DNA from 3 places in the Thalassotalea sediminis genome. Region 1 is predicted to be linked to each of the others. Evidence: predicted binding sites of a transcription regulator. Region 1 holds the regulator's gene; each other region holds the start of a gene.

Region 1 (7,914 bases):
TTGATATGCTTGCTAAAAACTATCCGAAACTTGTGGAAGGGCTTATTCCTGAAGTATTGACGTTAGGCACGGTGGTCAAAGTATTACAAAACTTAATGAATGAAGGTGTTGCTGTTAGAGATATGCGTAGCATAGTTCAAACACTTGTTGAGTATGGACCGAAAAGTCAAGATACAGATATTTTAACAGCAGCAGTGCGTATTACATTACGGAAATTTATTATTCAAGACCTTGTTGGTTCGGTTCAAGAGATACCCGTCATAACTTTGTCACCAGAGTTGGAACAAATGTTGCACCAGTCAATGCAAATGGCAGGAGACGATGGTGCAGGTATAGAACCTGGCTTAGCTGAAAGATTACAAACGTCGCTTACCGAAGGTGCACAACAGCAAGAAATGGAAGGGGATACGCCAATATTGCTAACTTCGGGAATGTTACGCACTGTACTCGCTAAGTTTGTTAAATACACGATTCCAGGCTTACGTGTTATTTCTTATCAAGAAGTACCTGACGATAAACAGATTAAGATTGTCAGTTCTATTGGTCAGTAAGCACGTTTATTTGGATTGAACATCGTCGAAGCATTAACAATTTAGACAAGTAACGCCGTGATGTGTCGGTAAGGGGTCAACGTGAAGATTAGACGTTTTGTTGCAAAAGATATGAGAACTGCTTTAGAGCAAATAAAGCATGAGTTAGGTGCTGACGCGGTCATCATGTCAAATAAAAAAATTCCTGAGGGTGTCGAATTAATGGCGGCAGTGGATTACAGTCAACAAGTACCTACTGCACCTGAAGCTGTACCTCAATCTACACGTGAAATTTCTAACGATGTCGTGTCAATTGGCCAACAACAAATGAGTGAACAACGTTCAGCTACTGTTGCCCCACAAGATGTTGCTGAGTCATCTCAACCACCTGCTGATAGCCTTGCTGCATTGCTACAACGTCAGCAAAAGTCATCGGCCGGAAAAGCGACACCTGTGCAAACTTCTCCAGCACATCAACAGCAACATGCCTTAGATATAGAGCAACAATTAAAGAATTTTACCGATCGGTTAGAGCAAGGTGCACATCAAGTAGCCCCAACAGTAGAATCTGGTGAAAATGCGATGGCAAGCCAAACGTCTACACAAAGCGATCTCAAGGAAGCGCCAGCGGCGAACTTTAATAATGACGTTGCACCTGTTAATACACAAGCGAGTGTTAAACCGACGCATGCGTCTGATGAGATAGAAGCGATGCGTCAAGAAATGTCATCTATTCGTCAATTACTTGAACATCAAATTTCTGGGTTAATGTGGCAAGACATGGCACAGAAAAACCCAGCGAAAGCCTTTTTAGTGAATCGTTTAATGGCGATGGGCATTACAGAAGACGTTGCTGATCAAGTAGCAAGTTACTTACCTCATTATGAAAATGAAGCAGAAGCTTGGCAGCAAGCAAAACAATTACTTGCAAGTCAATTGCATACTACCAATAATGAAATCATTCATCGCGGTGGTGTAGTATCGCTTGTCGGCCCAACAGGTGTAGGCAAAACCACTACAATAGCCAAGTTGGCTGCACGTTTTGCGCAAATTCATGGTGCAGATCAAGTAGCAATGATTTCTACAGATAGTTATCGTATTGCTGGTTTTGAACAGTTGACGACCTACGGCAGAATTATTGGCTGCCAAGTTAAACTTGCGAAAGAAGGTGCTGAACTAGATACATTATTGCAACAATTCTCAAACAAGAAGTTAGTCCTTATTGATACTGCGGGTATGGGCCAAAGAGACATGCGCTTAACTGAACATCTAACTAACTTACTCGCAAGCTCTCGTGTTAGAATTCGCAACTACTTGGTATTATCAGCAAATACACAACAACGTGTTATGCAAGAAAATGTAGACCGCTTTAAAAAAGTACCACTAGCGGGTTGTATTTATACAAAACTTGATGAAAGCTTGAGCGTTGGTGAAATAATTGCAACTTCTATACAAAATGGTCTCGCAATAGGTTATCTTACTGATGGACAAAGAGTTCCAGAAGATATTAAAGTTGCAAATGCTGAAAAGTTGGTTACGCTTGCAGATAGACTTGCAACGAAATTGAATGGCCACAATTCGTGGCGACCAATGCCAAACTCAATGGCAGTTGGCATGTAAAATATTTTTGATGTTTAATTAGAGTAATGTGAATGATAGATCAGGCAAGTGGCTTACGAAAAATGCAACAGCAAAACCAAATAAAAGTCATAGCAGTTTCTGGTGGTAAAGGTGGTGTTGGTAAAACAAATGTGTCACTTAATACGTCTATTGCCCTAGCACAACTTGGAAAAAGAGTTCTCGTATTAGATGCCGATTTAGGCTTGGCAAATGTTGATGTAATGTTGGGTTTACGTGTAAAACGCAACTTGTCACATGTCATGTCAGGCGAGTGTGAACTTGACGATATAATCATAGAAGGCCCCGCAGGGATAAAAATTATTCCGGCTACATCGGGTACGCAATCAATGGTTGATCTTACGCCATCAGAACATGCAGGTTTAATTCGCGCCTTTAGCGATATGCAAACGCAGTTTGACGTTTTAATCGTTGATACAGCAGCGGGCATATCAGATATGGTGTTGAGCTTTGCACGTGCAGCCCAAGATGTATTATTAGTTGTCTGTGATGAACCTACCTCTATTACTGACTGTTACGCACTCATGAAATTGCTTAGCAGAGATCACGAAGTATTTAAATTTAAAGTTGTTGCAAATATGGTACGCAGCCCAAAAGAAGGGCAACAACTCTTTGGTAAGTTATCAAAGGTCTCGGAGCGATTTTTAGATGTTGCGCTTGAGCTTGTAGGGGTTATTCCCTTTGATGAGAATATTCGTAAAGCAGTAAGAAAACAGCAAGCTATTGTTGAAGCTTTTCCGGATTCACCTGCATCAAGAGCATTTACAGCGCTAGCCAATAAAATTATTAAATGGCCAGTACCGAATCATGCTTCTGGTCATTTAGAGTTTTTTATAGAACAGCTAATTGAAAGCTAACACGAAAGGTAAGCAATTTTGGTTAAAGCCAGTGCATACGGTTCGCAAATAGATAAAACTGCGTTGCTTGAACAACATAGCAGTTTAGTAAAGCGTATTGCATATCATCTCCTTGCTCGACTTCCAGCCAGCGTTATCGTGGATGATCTGATTCAATCAGGCATGATTGGTTTGTTGGAAGCTGCAAATAACTTTGATAATACCAAAGGCGCAAGCTTTGAAACCTTTGCTGGTATTCGTATTCGTGGTGCAATGCTTGACGAAATACGTCGAGGTGATTGGACTCCAAGATCAGTACATAAAAACAGCAGAATGGTGAGTGATGCCATAAAAACACTCGAATCAGAACTAGGTAGAGATGTTTCTGATGTTGAAGTTGCTGAAAAACTTGATATTTCGCTGAATGAGTACCATCATATTCTTAACGAAGTAAATTGTGGCAAAATCATTGGCATCGATGATTTGGGCGTGAGTGAAGACGCGGTCTCAAGCTTTGAAGATAAAAACAATGCTGATCCATATCAAGATATAGAACATGTAGTGTTTAAAAAATCATTATCAGAGTGTATAACTACTTTACCAGAGCGAGAAGCTTTAGTACTGTCTCTGTATTATGATGAAGAATTGAATTTACGTGAAATTGGTCAAGTCCTTGATGTTAGCGAATCTCGAGTCAGCCAAATTCATAGTCAAGCATTACATCGGTTAAAAGCGCGTATGCAATCTTGGCAAAGTTAAGTACAATATATTTATAAGCATTTTGAAATAAGTCCCTGGAGGGTGCCTTGGATAAAAATATGAAAGTACTTGTTGTTGATGATTTTTCAACAATGAGACGTATCGTAAAAAACTTATTACGTGATTTAGGTTTCACTAATATTCAAGAAGCAGATGACGGCAGTACTGCATTACCGATGCTTAAAGAAGGTGATTTTGATTTTGTTGTGACAGATTGGAATATGCCAGGGATGCAAGGTATCGATTTACTCAAAGCAATACGAGCAGACGCTAGCTTATCGCATATACCGGTATTGATGGTTACAGCGGAAGCGAAAAAAGAACAAATCGTAATGGCTGCACAAGCAGGCGTTAATGGTTATATCGTCAAGCCTTTTACTGCGGCTACGTTAAAAACTAAACTTGATAAGATTTTCGAGCGTTTAGGTTAATAACGAATTGTTGCGTAAGGACGTTGCATGAGTATAAATAACAGTGTCCATGTTTCATTGGAACAGGCAAAGCTGTTGGTTGAGTATTTAGAAACTGATCAACAAGAAAAAGCAGATGAATTGATTGCAGAAATTCAAAATCCAATCAATTCTGAATTGTTCGCCGAAATTGGTAAGTTAACACGTCAACTTCATGATTCATTGATGAATTTTCAATTAGATTCACGATTGAATGATTTAGCTACCGCGGATATACCTGATGCCAAAGAGCGACTTAATTATGTTATCAGTCGAACGGAAGATGCCGCAAATAAAACCATGGACGCGGTTGAGTCAATTTTTCCGGTGGTCGACACAATTCAACATCAAATTAGCACAGTAAAACCGCTGTGGACCAAGCTTATGCACAACAATTTAGATGTGGGTGAGTTTAAATCGTTATGCCATGATATTGATGCACTGCTAAAAACAACGGATCGTGAAACAACACGAATGCATGGTCTTATGACAGACGTGTTAATGGCGCAAGATTTCCAAGATTTAACTGGGCAGGTGATACGTAAAGTTATTGATCTTGTTCGTGAAGTTGAAGATAGTTTAATTAATATGCTGACAGCCTTTGGTGTCACAAGTGAAGGCATGGAAAATACTAGTAAACCGTCTGTGGGTGAAAACCTAGTTGAAGGCCCAATCGTCAATAAAGATAAACGCGATGACGTAGTTGCCGATCAAGACGATGTTGATGATCTTTTATCGAGTTTAGGATTCTAATAGGAGTTGCTGGATGTCATACGAAGCAGATGAAGAAATTCTTCAAGACTTTCTGATCGAAGCTGGTGAAATACTTGAAAGCTTATCTGAGCAACTCGTAGAGTTAGAGAATGATCCAGATAATGCTGATTTATTGAATGCTATTTTCCGTGGATTTCATACGGTAAAAGGCGGCGCAGGTTTCTTAGCATTAACTGAACTCGTTGACGTTTGTCATGGTGCGGAAAATATTTTCGATATTCTGCGAAACGGCCAACGAAGCGTAACGCCTGAACTAATGGATGTTATTCTGCAAGGCTTAGACACGGTAAACGATATGTTTGCTTTAGTACAAGCGCGTGAACCATTAGTACCAGCAGACCCAGCGTTGTTAGCAGAATTGCACCGATTAAGTGTACCAGAAGGCGCTGAGGAAGCTGCGCCTGCAGTGGAAGAACCCGTAGCAGCAGCGCCGACTGAACCAGAGCCCTCAGATGCTGCATCGTCGTCAGACGAAATGACCGAAGACGAATTTGAGCGATTATTAGATGAGCTTCATGGTGGTGGTTCACCCACAGCAGCAACTGAACCTGAAGCGCCAAAATCAAGCGCGGCAGGTTCTGGTGATGATATAACAGATGATGAGTTTGAAAGCTTATTAGACGAATTACATGGTCAAGGTGCGTTTGCATCTAATGTAGGCGCGAGTAAAGCGTCTACGAATAGCGACGAAATAAATGATGACGAGTTTGAAAGCTTATTAGATGAAATTCATGGTAAGGGTAATGCGCCGCAAACGGGCAATCAAAAACCTGTTGAAGCCGCAAAAACAGCAGCACCGGCACCAACGCCTAAACCTGTAGAAAAACCTACCCCTGCTGCTGCGGCTAAACCTGCAGCAAATGCGCCAGCTAAAAAGCCAGCAGACAAGCAAAATGCGCCACAAGGTGAAACTACGGTGCGGGTTGATACGCAACGACTTGATCAAATTATGAATATGGTCGGTGAGTTGGTGTTAGTGCGTAATCGTTTGACGAGCCTAGGCATGACAAAAGAAGACGAAGAGCTGACCAAAGCTGTGTCTAATTTGGATGCCGTAACAACCGATTTGCAAGGTGCGGTGATGAAAACCCGCATGCAACCAATTAAAAAGGTTTTTGGCCGATTTCCGCGCGTTGTACGTGACCTTGCTCGTAGCTTGAATAAAGAGATTAAGTTAATTCTAGAGGGTGAAGAAACCGATTTAGATAAGAACTTAGTTGAAGCACTTGCCGATCCACTGGTGCATTTAGTACGAAACTCTGTTGATCACGGTATTGAAATACCAAGCGTGCGTGAAGAAAACGGTAAGCCGAGAGAAGGCACCGTTATTTTATCGGCTTCACAAGAAGGTGATCATATTCTGTTAACCATTAGAGATGATGGTGCAGGGATGAATGCCGAAAAATTAAAAGAAATTGCTATTGAACGTGGTGTGCTCGATGCAGATGCTGCGGCAAGAATGTCTGATCAAGATGCATTCAATCTAATATTTGCACCAGGTTTCTCAACAAAAACTGAAATTTCTGAGGTCTCAGGGCGAGGCGTAGGGATGGATGTTGTAAAAACAAAAATCACTCAGTTAAACGGCACGGTTAACATTGATTCTGAACTTGGTATTGGTACGGTACTTGAGATAAAAGTGCCACTAACGCTTGCGATATTACCTACTTTAATGGTTGTTGTTGGTGAACAAACGTTTGCTTTACCGCTTGCAGGGGTAAATGAAATTTTCCATCTTGACCTAACAAATACAAATGTTGTTGATGGTCAACTTACCATTATAGTAAGAGAGAAAGCGATACCATTATTCTATCTTGATCAGTGGTTAGTTAGAGATTTTCAGGAAAAACCACGCGATAAAGGTCATGTTGTTATTGTGCAAATTGGCGCACAGCAAGTGGGGTTTGTCGTAGATAGCTTAATTGGTCAAGAGGAAGTAGTTATTAAACCCCTTGACCGCTTATTACATGGTACGCCTGGTATGGCAGGTGCAACTATTACAAGTGATGGTGGCATTGCCTTGATAATTGATGTGCCTAGTATGCTTAAATATTATGCAAAAAAATCTGCCGTAAATAAGAAATTGCGTTCATAATTAACGATAACAACACGCAAAAGAGATATTAAATGACCTATAAAGTTCTGGTTGTTGATGATTCAAGTTTTTTTAGACGACGAGTCACTGACATAATTAATAACGATAAGAACTTAACGGTTATAGATGTTGCTGTTAATGGCATCGAAGCGGTAGAAAAAGCAAAGACTTTGAAGCCAGATGTTATTACGATGGACATCGAGATGCCGTTGCTAAACGGCATTGAAGCTGTTAAGCAAATAATGAAGCATTCTCCAATTCCTATTTTGATGTTTTCTTCATTAACGCATCAAGGCGCCAAGGCAACATTGGATGCACTCGATGCAGGTGCGCTTGACTTCCTTCCAAAGAAATTTAACGAAATTGCTAATACTAAAAGTGATGCTGGTAGCGTACTCAGAGAGCGCGTATTAGAAATTGCTCGTAAAAGAGGCGGAGCTCGTCGTATTGGAGCTAGACCAAGCGCTAGAACACCGCTAGTCACACCCAGTACGACAAGCATAAACGCCAGACCAACACAGCCAAAAGCTACTGCTAGTGTTAGAGCGTCAGGTAAAGCATATAAATTACTTGCGATTGGCACATCGACAGGTGGTCCGGTAGCATTACAAAAAATTCTCACGCAACTACCTGCGGATTTTCCATTACCGATAGTGATGGTTCAGCATATGCCAGGCGCATTTACCAAAGCTTTTGCTACGCGCTTAAATAGTTTATGTAAAATAGAAGTTCGTGAAGCTGAAAATGGTGATGTACTCAAGCCAGGTGTCGCCTATTTAGCGCCTGGTGGTACGCAAATGTTAATTGAAGGTAAAGACTCGTTTGCCAAATTA
Region 2 (7,914 bases), 340 kb from region 1:
AAGTCACCAATGGCTGTTCATGGAATAAGTGTACGTTTTGTGAAATGTATACAACGCAAGCAAAACGATTTAAAGCGAAAAAGCTCGCAGATATAGAGCAAGAGATTATTACTGCAGCACAATCACCGTTAGCGCCACATCGTATATTTCTCGCCGACGGCGATGCAATGATGCTGCCATTTCGGCAGCTTAAATCAATTTTACTCTTGATAAGAGAGTACTTGCCTTCTGTAACACGTGTTTCTAGTTATTGTTTACCCAGAAACTTGGGGAACAAAACCGTAGAACAACTGAAAGAATTGCAAAGCCTAGGGTTAACCCTTGTCTACGTTGGCTGTGAAAGTGGTGACGATCAAGTACTGGATCTAATTGAAAAAGGTGAAACCTTTGAATCGTCTTTAACTGCGTTGAATAAGCTAAAAGCGGCCAATATCAAAAGCTCTGTGATGATCTTAAATGGTTTAGGTGGCACTCATTACTCAGCTCAACATGCTATACAGTCTGCTAAATTAATGAATGCAGCTCAGCCGAATTACTTATCAACATTGGTCGTTTCCTTTCCTTTAGGCATAGAGAGGTTTGCTGCTGGATTTAAAGGTAACTTCAAGATGTTAGATCAGCATCAGCTATTTGAAGAAATGCACTTATTGTTATCACACCTTGATCTTGAGAAGACCATTTTTCGTTCCGATCATGCATCAAATTATTTGGTGTTAAAAGGCATACTCGGCAAGGATAAAGCACTAATGTTGTCGCAAGTAGAACAGGCAATGACAAAGCCTAATACCGTACCGCTAAGACAAGAGTGGCAGCGCGGCTTGTAACGTATTGACGTATAAATACTAAAAAGGCACCTTAGCGGTGCCTTTTTAAAATTTTTAACATGTAGATTAAAGTTTAAACTCTCTCACTGATTGTTGTAGCTCTTCGGCAAGTTGAGCAACTTCGCTACTTGATTGCGCTGTTTGTTGAGAGCCTGATGTGGTTTGCTCTGCAATCGCTACAATTGATTCTAAGTTTTCACTAATTTCATGTGCAACAGTGCTTTGCTCTTCAGCGGCACTGGCAATTTGAGAACTGCGGTCAAACGCTTCATGGACGGCATGTGTTATGACTTCTAGCGCTTTTTCAGCTTCACCACTTTGAACTACACATTCCGACGCCTGCTTCTTACCGGTCTCCATTACTGCTACCGCTTTTTCGGCGCCAGTTTGCAGCACTTCAATCATGTTTTGAATTTCTTGGGTAGACTCTTGTGTTCTACTTGCTAATGTTCTTACTTCATCGGCAACTACCGCGAAGCCACGGCCTTGTTCCCCTGCGCGGGCGGCCTCAATTGCAGCGTTCAATGCTAATAAATTAGTTTGCTCTGCAATTCCTCTGATCACGTCTAAAATGCCGCCAATAGACGCACTATCTTGTTGTAACTTATTGATCACTTGCGAGGCATCTTCAACTTCATTGGCAAGTTGTTCAATGGTCATACGGTTACGGTTTGATATGCCTTTAATTCTTTCAGCTTCATCATCTGCTTGCTTAATTTCACCTAGTGCATCATTGGCACTTGAAAGTACGCTTTGCGAAGTGCTACTCATTTCTGTAGTAGCAGAAGCTGCTTGTTCAACTTGAGTGCGCTGTTCTTCAATTGCTGTTGTACTCTGAGCAGTTACTGCTGACGTTTGTTCTGCTGCTGTAGCTAATTGTGTTGAACGACTAACAATACCATTAATTAGGTCACGTAAACTGTCAATCACGGTATTACAATTACGCGATAGTTGGGCAAATTCATCTTTACCTGAATCATCCAGTTTGCGAGATAAATCGCCTGAAGCAACGACATTTAAAATGTCATTTACGCGGGTAAGTGGACGGGTAATACTAATTAACACGAAGAATGCGATACCAGCGGCTAAGCCAATAGAAACTAGCATAATAATCCAAGTAACGGTTGTACCTGTATTCACAGATTTTTCAACTAACGTACTTGCTTCACTCGTTGTTTCATTTGCTAGCTCTACTTGAGTTGCTAACACTTTCTTCGCCAGTGCAATATTTGTATCGGCTTCTTCGAGTTGAGCTGTAGCTTGAGCAATCGCACTGAGTTGGGCGTTCTTAATTGTGAAGATACTAGCGCTGCTTAGCAGTAAATCATCAAGGTTATTTTCAATACTTGTGAGTTCATCAGCAATGTCATCCGCATTATTTAATGCCAGTTCATTGTTAATTTCTCGAATCACACGTTTCGCATTTTCATAGCCGTTTGTAATTTGGCTTTCAACTAATTCAGTCGCTTGAATATCTTTTAGATCTCGGTACTCGAAAGATGAAGCTACCATGCCATTTAGTTGAGATTCAAGCTGTTCACCTAATGATACAGCGCGTTGTAATTTGGTATCGGCTAAATCATGGTCAGCTAAATCTAGCATTAATGTTGCAGCATCATCTGCTTTTTCTTCTAATACATCTACGGTATCAAGCGCAATATTGTATTGCTCAATTGCCGCTTTACGGTTACTAAAAACGGCATTAATGTTTGCTTGAACGTTATTGTGAATATCTTCGATTTTTGCAAGGTTGTTTAAGAGAACCTGTTCTTTACTCACAATTGATTTTAATTTTTTATGCTCACTAATAAACTCCTGATTAATGGCATTAAAACGTTCTAAGTTATCAGCTAATCCTACTAATTCTGTTTGGTAGTAGCCTCGCAACGTTAACCCGCCAATTTGACTTAGTTGGTTCGCTAATGCGGTACTTGAACTTAACGTTGGAATTGCAAGCGTGCTCTGTTTGAGTGTTGCATGGTGAATGTTGTTTAGATTACTTAAAGAGATAACGCTTGTAATTATGAGTAAAACAGCAATGATGGAAAATCCACCAATAATTTTTACTTTTACAGTCAAATTCATTGAGACCACCAGTAAGTTTATTTAGGGTGTTGAAACAAAAAAGCAGGTATTTTTTATTTATTGTTTAACGTATATCGGCAAGCAACCTACTTTCTTTAACTGCTAGTATAACAAGCTTGAACTGAATTTCATCTTTACTTCAAGCTTTTATCGTATTCTTTTTGAAATTTATACTGATGTCGAGTTAATGGTTATTATAGTGCTTGCTGAGTGATATATTTTTTATCATGCCAACGCAGCAAGGTCAATTGCCCTCCCCAAACACAACCTGTATCAAGTGCATAAATATGCTTTGTTGTAACTTTACCTTCTAACGCTGCCCAATGTCCGAAAATCCAATGTGCTTGCGTCAGTTGTTTTTTTGTTTGGGTGAACCACGGGCTCAATTTTTTCGGTGCGTTGCTTGGGGAAGCTTTGCAATCAAAGTCTAAGCTACCATCAGCATAGCAATAACGCATGCGGGTAAATGCATTAATGGTAAATCGAAACTTGTCTTCTTTGTTTTTCACTTTTAGCCAACTATTTGGTTTTTCACCGTACATAATTGATAACCAATGACGCCTTTTTTTGCCTGAAATTTTAGCTTCTGCAAATCTAGCACATTCAATTGCGTCTTCAATTTGCCATTCAGGGGATAGTCCAGCGTGTGACATATAGACACTTTCGTTAGGTAATTTTCTCAACAATGGTTGCTGCGCGAGCCAGTTGATAATTTCGTCGATATCTGGTGCATCTAATAGTTCAGAGAGTTGGTCTTTGGCCTTTTCTTTTTTGATGCCTTCATAAGTCGCTAATAAGTGCAAATCATGATTACCTAGAATAGGTTTAACGGCATCTCCTAAAGAGATTAAAAATTTCAACGTTTGATATGATGCTGGACCGCGAGCAATCATATCACCAGCAATCCATAACTGATCTTTGCTAGGATCAAACGAGGCTTTATCAAGTAATAATCTAAGTTCCTGATAACACCCTTGAATATCGCCGATAAAATAAATAGCCATCGGGTTAATGCAAGATATGAGGTGTCGCTAAACGAAAAACTGGAATATCAACTTTTACAGGGACATTTTGGTTATCAATCATTTGATAGTGTCCTTGCATTGTACCTACTGGCGTTTTTAGCGCACATCCACTGGTATACGTAAAACTTTTACCGGGTTGAATAGTGGGTTGCTCACCAATCACACCTTCACCTACGACGGTTGATTTTTCATCGTTAGCATCGGTGATCAGCCAGTAGCGAGACAATAACTTTATTGGTATTGAACTATTATTCGTTATGGTAATTGTGTAACTAAAAACATAGCGTTGATCTCTTTCGCTCGACTGGTTGTCGATATAATGTGTTTCAACACTTACTGTAATATCAGTTGGTTTAATGTTCATTTTTTTTCTGATCAACCAGGTAATTAGCTAACGCGATGTATTGATCTAACGTTATGTTTTCTGGACGTAAACTTGCATCAATCCCTAAAGATTCTATCGCAGTAATATCAATTAACTTTTTGAAACTATTACGGATAGTTTTTCTCCGTTGATTGAATGCAGTTGTACAAACTTGATTTAGTGTCGCTAAGTCCTTAACAGGATTCGCAATAGTTTTATGTGGTACTAAACGAACAATGGCCGAATCTACTTTGGGGGGCGGTTGAAAAGCCTCTGGTCCAATTTCCATAACGGGGATTACCTGACACTGATATTGAGTCATGATGGATAATCTACCATAGGCTTTACTGTTAGGCCCAGCAGCCATTCTCTCTACAACTTCTTTTTGCAACATAAAATGCATATCTTTTACTGCGTCACGAAAACTCAGTAAATGAAAGATAAGAGGTGTTGAAATATTATAAGGTAGGTTACCAAATATTTTTAATGGCTTATCTTCACTACATAGGGTAGTGAAATCAAACTTCAATGCATCTTGTTCATAAATGGTTAAATGTTTCGCCAAAAATGGATGATGCCTGAGTCTATGGGCAAGATCTCGATCAAGCTCTACCACTGAAATATCACCAGCTCTTTCGATAACTGGTTCTGTTAAAGCGCCTAAACCTGGACCAATTTCAACTAAATTTTCACCAGGCTCTGGATTAATTGCGTCGACAATTTGACTTATAATGGCTTGGTCATGAAGAAAGTTTTGTCCAAAGCGTTTTCGCGCCTGATGGCCTAAATGGCTATTTTTACTCATTGATGTAAAAGGTACCTAATTTCTAGCGTTTTGATTATTTGCGAGCTCAATAGCGGTAGATATTGCTTGTCTAAAGCTTCCAGCGTCTGCGTTATTCGTACCAGCGAGCTCGACAGCTGTGCCGTGATCTACTGAGGTTCTTATAAAGGGTAAGCCTAGTGTAATGTTTACAGAATTACCAAATCCTTTATATTTTAAAACAGGCAAACCTTGATCGTGAAACATAGTTAAAATGGCATCAGCATCTTGCAAATACTTTTCGTGGAAAATCGTATCGGCTGGTAATGGTCCGATCAAATTCATGCCTTGTGCGCGCATTTCATCAAGAGCAGGGTTCATTACTTCGATTTCTTCTCTACCTAAATGACCATCTTCGCCAGCATGTGGGTTGATACCACAGACATAAATTTTGGGTGATTCAATACCAAATTTTTCAATTAAATCATGGTGTAGTATTTGAGTTACTTTTTGCAGACGTTCATGCGTGATGGCTTTTGATACATAGGCAAGCGGAATATGCGTAGTTACGAGTGCCACTCTTAGCCCTTCTGTTGCTAACATCATGACAACATCGGAGCAATTTGCTTGATGCGCAAAATATTCAGTATGACCACTAAAGGCAATACCTGCCTGATTAATTAGCCCTTTATGTACAGGACCGGTTACTACCGCATCAAAATCACCATTGATATTTTTTTCACAAGCAATTCTGAGCGTCTCTACTACATAGTGTCCATTTGCTGGGTTTAGTTGACCCGTGATGCATGGCTCTTCGAGTTCCACCGATAAAATTGTCATCGTACCGGCCTGATGAGTTACTGCCGGTAGCGTGTCATCATAATCTAAGAATTCAATGTCAACATTAAGCTCTTTAGCACGAGCCTGCATTAAAGACTTTGCGGCTACGACTACAATTTGTACTGGCCAATCTTGCTGAGCAACTTTGATCATTAAGTCTGGTCCGATACCGGCTGGCTCGCCTGGCGTTATCGCGATACGATTTACCATTGTTTAGCTTACTCCAGAATTTCGATGTACGCTTCGTCGCGCATTTCTTTTAACCAACGAGCACTTTCCATCGCATATTTACGCTTGTAAAGAATTTGATTAGCGCGGTTCTCATTCATTTGTTGCGTGGCATCAAGTGTACGTCTGCCTGTTAATTCTGCTAAATGCCAACCAAACGAAGAGCGAAATGGTTGTGATACTTCATTAACGTCTAATTTAGCTAACGTATTGGAGAATGCAGGATCAAATGAACTTGGGTCTGCCCAGCCTAAATCACCACCTTTAACAGATGTAGGCCCATCAGAGTGCTCTTTCGCCAGCTCTGCAAAATCTGCTTCACCTGAGATAATCTGCTCTCGCAAATTCATTAACATTTCTTTTGCTTTAGCTTCACTTAAAATAATTGTCGGTTCTATGAGAATATGACGAGATTTTACTTCTTCTACTTCTACGACTTGACGACCGCGAATATCCTGTATTTTCACGATACTGAAACCTAAGCCTGTTCTAATTGGGCCTAAGATTGTGCCTTTGTCTTTACCGTCAACAAGTTCAGAAAATAGCGTAGGTAATTCGTTAATACCACGCCAACCTAAATCACCGCCTTCGAGTGCATTTGAACCGCCAGAAGAAGCGATAGCAATACGTGTAAAGTCTGACCCGTCATTGAGTAAAGCTATGACTTTTTCTGCACGTGTTTTAGCGGCATTAATATCTGCTTGTGATGGTTCTGGTGGGAACTCGATGAGAATGTGCCCTAATCGATATTCTACATCATTGTTTGTTTGCTCTTTCATCACTGCGAGTAAGTTAGCAGTTTCTTGTGGTGATATATAAATACGACGACGAACGGCATTGCGTGTTACCTCACCGGTAACAAGTTCTTGGCGTGCATTTTCACGGTATTTTTCATAATCGAGACCTTCGTTAATAATTGATTGACGAAATTCTTCGAGTGTTAAGTTATTGTCTTGAGCAATGGCTGTTAAGGTATCGTCTAATTGCGCATCACTGATTTGAATGCCCATGCGCTCACCCAATTGACCTACGAGATTGTCGTCAATGAGCTTTTCTGTTACCTGTACGCGAAGTGCAGTGTCACTCGGTAGTGTTTGGTTGTTCTTTTTAGCTTGTTGCCTGATTTTACTCAGTAAGTCCTGAATTTCAGATTCTAATACCACACCGTCATTGACGATTACGGCTACACGATCAAGCTCAACTTCTTTCGCTGATGTATAACTGCTTATTAAGGCGCATGCCAATACAAAAGATTTAAATAAGGTTTTCATTAAATTATGTTTCTTCGTTTAATTGTTGAGAAAATATGGGCGCTTATAACCAAAAATACTGTTGTTAAACATTTCTGTTGTATCTATTGGTTTTCTATTACCACCTAATCCTTTTATGATGAACTGTATCATGAATCCACTATCAAATTCATCGCGGTTTTGTTGAAATTGATTTTGTTCATCAATATTCGAGTTTATATGCCTATGGAAAGCAAAACGAACAGCCCAACAACAGCTCTCGTATTGCAAACCCGCATAGCTCTCTAAGCTTCGTTTATCTTTCAAGTCTTGCGTAACACGACCAACAAACTGCCAGTTTTTATTTATTGCAACGTTAGTTAACAGCGAAACTTGTTCGAGCTTAGTATCTGAGACATTTTTGCTATAGCGATGGTTCAATTGAATTGTATTATTGTTATCAAACAGAAAATCTAAAGAACTTTGGCTTCTATTGGTTGTGTTCTCTTTAGTGTTATATTGAATATCGCTACTAAATTGCCAATTACGATTGAGG
Region 3 (7,914 bases), 1.1 Mb from region 1:
ATTATGTGCTTTAACGGTAAATTCGAATTCTTTTCTCATCTTTATTCACTACTTCCTAAAACATTTGCCCATTGAATAGAGCAAAAAACCAATTTGCTTACTTTATTAATGGTGTTAAAACCAAGTAACCTATTAACAATCCCACATGCAATTATTATGGTGCACTCTTACACTTAAAGCCTTTCGCATTAACGTTAGCAATATTGTCTTGTGAACCACACTCAGTCAGCGCCATTTCCATATGACGACGCTCATTAAAACCTTTTGCTATTGTTCCAAGCCCAATAATAATGAGCGCTACGATAAGGGCTTTTTTCAAATGAGACATAAATATTCCATTGAAAGTGACCATTGCAAGTATTAGTCTTTAACTTTCGCATTTCATTACACAATTATTTATTTAATTTAAACCTATCTCACTTTTTAACGTTCAACACGATCTAGATTGACGGCTTCTTTTTAAATAATTTAGGCTTGGTAATCGATAAATATAGAAAAATTGATAAGGCCAACATTCCAACACTTTTAAAGGTAGCAAGCCCAAGGTCAAATCTCACAAAATCCATAATAAAATCGACACTTGAAAATGCCGCTAAAAAAATAGCCAAATATGCGGTGAACTTTGCTAATTTAGTTGAATCCGACATTATGTTTCCTCTCAACCTAGCGCCCATTAAAGAGCTTTTAACTATTTGTTAAAATAAACAGCATCAGTGCAAAATCCAACTGTTAATTATCCGGTCTATTTTGCTTACTAACATGTTTATTTATTTGACGCCTGATCATACGAATAATAATGGCTTCATCTTTACTAAGCGCTTGGTTGCCAATAGCGGTTGAACCGCCAGCTTTATTTTTATTTTCTGCTTCACGACGCGCCTCTTCAAAAGCGACTAATTCAGTTTCGGTAAGCTTCGACCAAACGCCCTCTCTAGCAGAATTCAACGTGCATTTTCTCGGTAAAAACTCTGTAATAAGTATTGAGCCTAAAGAGTAATATTTATTATTATAAATACACCCCATTATTTTCCCGTTATCAATTACCAGTTGCCAAGGAAATTCAGACGTAGATAAACCAATAGCATCATCATCTGTTGCTTGTTTAGCATACAATGACAAACTAAAAAGAACACCGATTAAAAAGATATATTTTCGCATAATAACTCCTATCCCTGAGTAATTTATAAAGCACGTTAAGGCAGGTATATTAAAAATTCAGGCTGCTAATGGGTTTATGAAGTTCCTAACCATTTATACATAATGTAACTATCAATAAGCCCTAATTGTGGATGGTTATAAGCCTTAGGTATTGTACCTATGATCGAAAAACCTAACTTTTTCCATAGTCTAATAGCAACGTTGTTGGTTGATACTACACTATTAAATTGCATTGCATCAAAACCAAGTTCAATAGCTTTCCTTTGCGAATGCTCACACATGCTACGTGCAATGCCTTTGCCTCTTGCTTCATTTGAAACCATGTAACCACAATTGCAAATATGGCTACTTGGGCCCATCGCATTTTGCTTAATATAATAAGTACCAAGCACTTGGTTATTTTCAACAAAAGCATAAGCCTTAAGCGGTGTTTCACACCATAAATTGAACGCCTGTTCTTGCGTCATATCAGGATCAAATGCATAGGTTTCTTGCTCCTGTATAACCTCAGAAAATGTTGGCCAAAACGCAGCGAAATCTGATGTTGTGATTTCCCTAATCATAAAAACTCCTACTGAGAACATAAGCCCTAATGATAGCGTCTTAATTATTGGCTAGTTAGCGGCGATCTCATTGCTCAATTTTTCAAGCTGTTTATATAAGTCGTCTCTGCCCAAATTATCTCGCCAATAGTTAATATAGTTTGAAGAAGCTTTATAAAGCTCCAATATTAACCTTCCTCTAAGATGTTCAATCGACTTTCTATCAGCGACCCCTTCCCAATAGAGACGCGCAAGAAATTCGTAATAATCTAATATAATGATTAACTTTTCTTCGAGCTCTTCACTTAACTCATTGGGTTTAAAATCATTATTTTTTTTGAGTTCATTTCTGATCTTCAAGTCAGCATCGAGTAAATGACTAACAATAGAGAGATTATTTACAACCTGCACCGTATTACTCACCTTTTGATCTTTTCTTGTTTTCAAATGGGTAAGTAACCATGTTACAAATGCCACTAACAACCAAAGTAAAGTCAATAGTTCTGTTACGCTTATTTTCAAAACTTGCTCCTGCTGCTCAGATCCTGCTTAAAGGCTATAGATATTAGTTAGAATAAGCGACAATACTCCAAAATCAACTGCTATTTTTCCTGCTTTAGTTACTTTTTATATTTTATTTTTAACAGCTTAACTACTATATCAATACGTTAGTTAGCTGTATTTCCCACATCCGCGATCTAACTTATCGGGTAGCTAAAGTTGCGTCGTCTTTAACCAACTTAATTAAACGCTGCATTAGCGACATAAAACAGCGTGTTGTTATTCTATTTTTCGCCTACCCTTCACTAACTTTTTGTTTCAACCAAGCTAGCTGCTTAAGGGCATGTTGATTGTTCGGTAATAACTCGAGTACTTTTTCGTAATTAATTATCGCTTCTGTTATATTTCCAAGCGCAGCATAAGTTTCAGCTAAGCTATCATAGGCATTGGCATTGTCAGGAAACAGATGAACATTTAGCTTAAATATCTCTATAGCCTTTGCTAGTTCATTTTTAGCCACATAGCGATAACCCAAAAGGTTAATTTCTTGTACATCAAATTGAACGCTTGCTTTTATTTTATCTGCTAGCACAATGGCCTGGTTAAAGCCCTGTTTTTTCATTCCTTGGAACAGTGTGAATAACCCTTTTGACAGTCCCCAGCCATTTTCAGCCTTCATCTCTGGGTAATAAAAGCCGGCAATCTCATCGATAAAGAAAATCGGTAAGCTACCTAATTTATTGGTTAATACAATAATGGCTAAGTTATCGTCAGGATAAATCACCATCGAATTGGAGTCACCACCACTGGCACTCACAGCTGGATGCTGAACTCGTCCAATCGTTTGCCAGCCAAGGGCATAGCCATTTTCTAATTTACTAAAGCCTGCGGTTTTACCATTATCTAAAAGTGTAGGTGTCCACAACGCTTTAAGATGTTCCTTATCAAGGAGTTTTTGTTGTTGAAGCGCTATTACGTAATTCGCGAGTTCTGTCGCGGTTGCACTCATTCCAGCTGCAGTTCTAAAAAATGGATCGAAAGTAATTTGTAATGTCTTTAGCTCACCTTGATTGCCTGCAACGTAAGGACGAGCTTGATTGGGAACTATGTTTTCAGTATGGCCAAATCCTGCCGCTGAAGTAATTGGCATATCTAGTTTAGCTAACTGATTTTGCTGAATATAGTCTGTAAATGGCTGGCCCGATAATTTATCAATAATTTTACCTAACAAAATGTAACCTGTTTGGTTGTATTCAAACTTGGTATTGCTTTTATAACGCATCGGTAAGGTAAGTACCTCCTGCCACGCTTGGTCAGGTTGACCATTGGCAATCAAATCAACCCAATGGCCATTTAATATTTTTGGTAGCCCAGAGGTATGGCTTAACAGTTGACGGATAGTTAACGGTTGCCATGCTTTCGGCAAGTTATCTAAATGCTTTGAAACAGGATCGTTAACAGATAACTTGTTCTCTGCGACAAGTTGCATAATGGCGACACCAGTAAAAGCTTTGGTCATTGAAAAAATAGGAAAAGGGGTATGATTTTTTACTGTGACTTGGTCTTGCAAGTTTGATAGACCGTAACTAGCTTTTTTTATTAATTTATTGTCTTTGACGATTGCCAGTTGTAACCCAGGGATATTGGCTCTGCGCATTTTCTCTAGCAGAAATTCGTCTATTTCATCGGCTTTTATCTGTGGCAGTGCGATCGTTAGTAGTAATGTGCTTAATGAGAGAATTTGTAAGTGGTGACGAATGCTTTTCCTAAACATTGGAACGCGGTTTCCTTAATTGATTTGGCTGAGGTAAAACACCTTTATATAAGTAAAAATAGTATATGATGCAGATATGATGCTCGAAATTAGTTATATACTTAGGCGCGAGTTATTGCGCATAGTTTACCTGCATTTTCATTAATGACAATAACTTAGATATTCTACACTTGTAGAGAATGAACAGTTTCAATACACCAAAACTGCCCCAAAATCGAATGAGGGTAATACGTTTGATAGCTGTAACATAAAGATAGTAGTGCTCTTACATTTAATGCTAATAGATGGTGCAATATGGCAAGCGCCAGCGAGTTACTTTTCCGGTGAAGCAACTTGTTAAATGTCGCCCGCTACACCATACCAATGTAGTTCTGATTTTTCTGTATTCTGTCAATCCATGCCAAGACTGACGGGTACGCTTTAAGATCAAAGCCACCTTCATGAGCAACATGGGTGTACCCATATAGACTGATATCTGCTGTAGTCAGGGAATCACCAGCTAAATATGGAGAAGTTGAAAGCTGATTCTCCATAACTGCTAGTGCCTTATGCCCCCCAGACTGCTTAGCCTCATACTCGGCCTTACGTTCGTCAGGTAAACCAAGGTACTTAGCGATAAAGCGCGCAACCGCTATATATGGTTCGTGGCTGTACTGCTCGAAAAACTGCCACTGCTGCACTTTCGCAAGTTTGAAGATGTCTGACGGAAGCAACTCACTCCCTACAGACAAATAATTGAGTATGGCATTGGACTCTGACAGACATCGCCCGTCTTCTAACTCAAGAAGAGGAATCTTCCCACTAGGGTTCTTCTTTAAAAACTCAGATTTCGTTGTGTCGCCTGCCATTATATCTACATGAATCCATTCGTGCTCAACACCCAGTAACGAGCATAGCAGCTTAATTTTGTAGCAATTCCCAGACTGAATATCTCCGTAGATTTTCACAGACTCTCCTTTCAGCATTTAACGCCGCCATATGGGGCGCATTAAGCTTGGCTAAAAATTACCAAAGAATGAGCGTCAGCCAAGTGTAAGACGTCCATTTTTAATGCGCTTGTTATTACCTATACACCTACAACACTGCTTCGCCTTTCAATAAGCACAACATCTCGCCAAACACCATTCATTTTACCAAGCTTTTCACGAATGCCAAGTTGACGGAAACCGTTATTTTTGTGAAGTTGTAGACTTCCAATATTTTCAGGAAAAATACCTGCTTGCAGCATCCAGATGTTATTTTTCTCAGATTCCTTAATTAAACTAGATAATAATTTCTGACCTACGCCTTTTCCTTGAGCAGACTTCGCAACATAAACACTAACCTCTGCAACACCAGAATAGACTTCTCGACTTGATACAGGAGAAAGAGCTGCCCAACCTAAAATACTGTTATTTTCGACTGCAACGATTCGAGAATGACATAGCATTGAGGCATTCCACTCTTCCCAGTTTTTAGCCGTAATTTGAAATGTTGCATTTCCAGTATCAATTCCTTGTTGATAAATTATTTTTACAAAAGGATAGTCTGCTGGCTCAAATGTACGAATTAACATCTAATTCTCCTAAGGCTACTAACGCCGCGTTAAGCGGCTAAATAAAAGTTTGCTAAAATTGGCAACGAAGAAGCACAGCAAGCTTTTATGTGTCTAACTTTTTTAAAACGCCTTGTTAGGCGAACTATTAATCTAAATACCTTCTCATTTGAGTAATTAAGCCTTGATCGTTAAACTCTAAAACAAGAATATTTCTTCCTTTAAAATGTTTTAATTTACCATTCTTATAATATTTAGAGTCTTCGTTTACAACCACAACGGCCGTATCAGTTCCTAAAACAATATCTTCAATAGTCTCAACTACTGAAACCATTGAGGCACTTTTTCCAATAATCCCTTTTCTCAGGTTATCTTTTCCAGTGAAAGAAACTCCATATGCGATATGGTGATCTGTAAAGTCATCCGTAAAAAAAGAAAGATAATATTCTAAGTCTTTGGCTTTAAAATCTGGCTGGCGTGCTTTTTCAGAGGCCGAAATAAATGCTTTAATCAAATCAGATGAAGGTTCAGCTTTAACTGAAAATGTAAAAGTTAAAGTCAAGAAAATAAAAACATAAATAATTAGATTTCTGTTCATTTCATTCTCGTCCTAGTAGATAAAGTAATTGGTAAACGCTTTGATCGCCTAACGCCGCAATATAGGCAAAAAATAGTTGTTTAAAATTAGCGACGTAGAAGCAAAACCAACTATTTTTTTTCCTGCTTGAGTGGCTTATTAAGCATACTTTGTCGCAGGTCATGTTCTTACTCCATAAACAAAACTGCAATGTGGGTAAACACTATGTGAGCTTAATGGTTTTAGCTCTAGCAACTCTACTTTACCTATTAAATCAGTGATGATGTTTTTATGAATTTCAAAATAAAAAGTCCAATAGCCATTTGATGAGGTTAATTGAATATATGGGTAACCAGTTAACTCCCATTTACCACTTTTATGTTCGGTTTTATTATTAGGATCATTTTCGTAGGATATTTGGTAAGTGTTATCTTGGTTAAGTATTAGTTTGGCTGAAAGATCACATTTGTCACTCATATATTGATTAACTAAATCTTGACTGAGCACTTTATCATTTTGCTCCATCCCCTCAGTAATCAAAAACAACCCAATGCTGTTTTTTGAATACCAATGATTACCTTTAAAAAGAGGTTGTACGTCTACATCAGGCCAACCAAGTTGGTTGATTACGCTTATAAAATCATCTAGGTTATCTTTACCTTCAACGAAAGGTGAATAAAGTATTGTAGACTTTTGAATTTCATCAGGAAAAGCAAGAGTATTATTTTCAACTTTATAATCTAATGCTTCTAGTTTTTGAGTGATTAAAAGCACATCTTCATCTGATAAGTACCGTTTATATAAATATACTTTTGTTGTGGAACACCCATTCAAAAAAATAAAAATTAGAATAATACTTATAAATTTCAAATTATCACTATCCTTGTTTATATGCCTAACGCCGCCATATAGGGCGCACAAATACTTGTCTAAAATTAGCGAGGAAGGAGCGCAAACCAAGGGTTTTACGTCCTTTTGAGTAACTTGTTATAGCTACCTTTCGCCGCTTTCTTTGTCTTTGGGATCACCATTCTCATCTTCTTCTTTTAATTGCTCCTGCTTTATTCTTTCTATCTTCTTAATCTCCTGTGGAGGGATAGGAAATACAAACAAAATAGGAAAAACTGCCAAAAATATAAATGCTCCTTTTGGCATTCTTTTACTCCACACAACTAGCCTATACAGCCCTCGACTTATAAGAAAGACAAGTAATATGAGTGCAAAGTGGAAATTAAGATCTATCAAAATAGTAAAATCATAAAGTTCCATCTAACAAACATCCCGTTATAAAAACATATGGGGAGACTTTCACTGACATTCAAGTAGTTATAACGCCCCACTCAGGCGGTGATAATAGCTTGCAAAAATGTGCAGCGAAGCGGAACCGAGTAAGCTGTTAGCAGCCCCATTTCTAAATTTGGCTTGTTATATGAAAATGCCTCCTAAAAGAGCACTACAATAAATTACACTCACTACTAACCCCAGAAATAAAATAAATTTTTCCTTTAAAGTTTGCTCTGGCTTTTGTAATAAAACAAAAACAACTCTATAGAACGTACTAGGTACTACTAGAACCATCCCAAGTATCGCAGGTAAGCCTCCCAAGATAAACCTAAAGGCAAATCCAGAACTTTCTGTTTGTGAAGTTAGCATAACGAACAAAAACCAAGCGAAAGCTACACAAAAGAAAATAACTCCCATTGAAATCGAAAACAGAGCCATTGTTAAAAATTCCTTTTTACATAACGCCTGTGTAATAGGCACGAATTAATGAGCGTCCTTATTGACGCACTTGTTATGTGTTTATTGTGGTAATTTTTCATATGAT

What was found. The regulator FliA, encoded in region 1, starts transcription of late flagellar genes. The targets are predictions, from matches to a motif close to CTAAAGNTNNNNNNNNNNNNGCCGATA.
Region 2: the regulator FliA is predicted to act here: its motif matches at 2,982-3,008, upstream of QUE09_RS14800 (HAMP domain-containing methyl-accepting chemotaxis protein).
Region 3: the regulator FliA is predicted to act here: its motif matches at 2,294-2,320, upstream of QUE09_RS08005 (DUF4760 domain-containing protein).

The regions. Positions count from the first base shown of each region.
Region 1 covers NZ_AP027361.1:2,894,592-2,902,505, reverse strand. The annotation lists gene flhA (flagellar biosynthesis protein FlhA) at 1-551, shown strand, start outside; gene flhF (flagellar biosynthesis GTPase FlhF) at 633-2,150, shown strand; gene QUE09_RS13325 (MinD/ParA family protein) at 2,183-3,025, shown strand; gene QUE09_RS13320 (RNA polymerase sigma factor FliA) at 3,041-3,763, shown strand; gene cheY (chemotaxis response regulator CheY) at 3,811-4,194, shown strand; gene QUE09_RS13310 (protein phosphatase CheZ) at 4,222-4,965, shown strand; gene QUE09_RS13305 (chemotaxis protein CheA) at 4,979-7,081, shown strand; gene QUE09_RS13300 (protein-glutamate methylesterase/protein-glutamine glutaminase) at 7,114-7,914, shown strand, end outside.
Region 2 covers NZ_AP027361.1:3,235,319-3,243,232, reverse strand. The annotation lists gene QUE09_RS14805 (radical SAM protein) at 1-824, shown strand, start outside; gene QUE09_RS14800 (HAMP domain-containing methyl-accepting chemotaxis protein) at 891-2,909, opposite strand; gene QUE09_RS14795 (symmetrical bis(5'-nucleosyl)-tetraphosphatase) at 3,104-3,913, opposite strand; gene apaG (Co2+/Mg2+ efflux protein ApaG) at 3,918-4,298, opposite strand; gene rsmA (16S rRNA (adenine(1518)-N(6)/adenine(1519)-N(6))-dimethyltransferase RsmA) at 4,288-5,103, opposite strand; gene pdxA (4-hydroxythreonine-4-phosphate dehydrogenase PdxA) at 5,119-6,111, opposite strand; gene surA (peptidylprolyl isomerase SurA) at 6,120-7,400, opposite strand; gene lptD (LPS assembly protein LptD) at 7,419-7,914, opposite strand, start outside.
Region 3 covers NZ_AP027361.1:1,755,039-1,762,952, reverse strand. The annotation lists gene QUE09_RS08030 (hypothetical protein) at 1-39, opposite strand, end outside; gene QUE09_RS08025 (hypothetical protein) at 155-328, opposite strand; gene QUE09_RS08020 (hypothetical protein) at 441-647, opposite strand; gene QUE09_RS08015 (hypothetical protein) at 730-1,158, opposite strand; gene QUE09_RS08010 (GNAT family N-acetyltransferase) at 1,233-1,721, opposite strand; gene QUE09_RS08005 (DUF4760 domain-containing protein) at 1,773-2,222, opposite strand; gene QUE09_RS08000 (serine hydrolase) at 2,497-3,975, opposite strand; gene QUE09_RS07995 (glutathione S-transferase family protein) at 4,326-4,922, opposite strand; gene QUE09_RS07990 (GNAT family N-acetyltransferase) at 5,042-5,530, opposite strand; gene QUE09_RS07985 (nuclear transport factor 2 family protein) at 5,658-6,107, opposite strand; gene QUE09_RS07980 (DUF5004 domain-containing protein) at 6,267-6,956, opposite strand; gene QUE09_RS07975 (hypothetical protein) at 7,080-7,241, opposite strand; gene QUE09_RS07970 (hypothetical protein) at 7,512-7,850, opposite strand; gene QUE09_RS07965 (GFA family protein) at 7,890-7,914, opposite strand, start outside.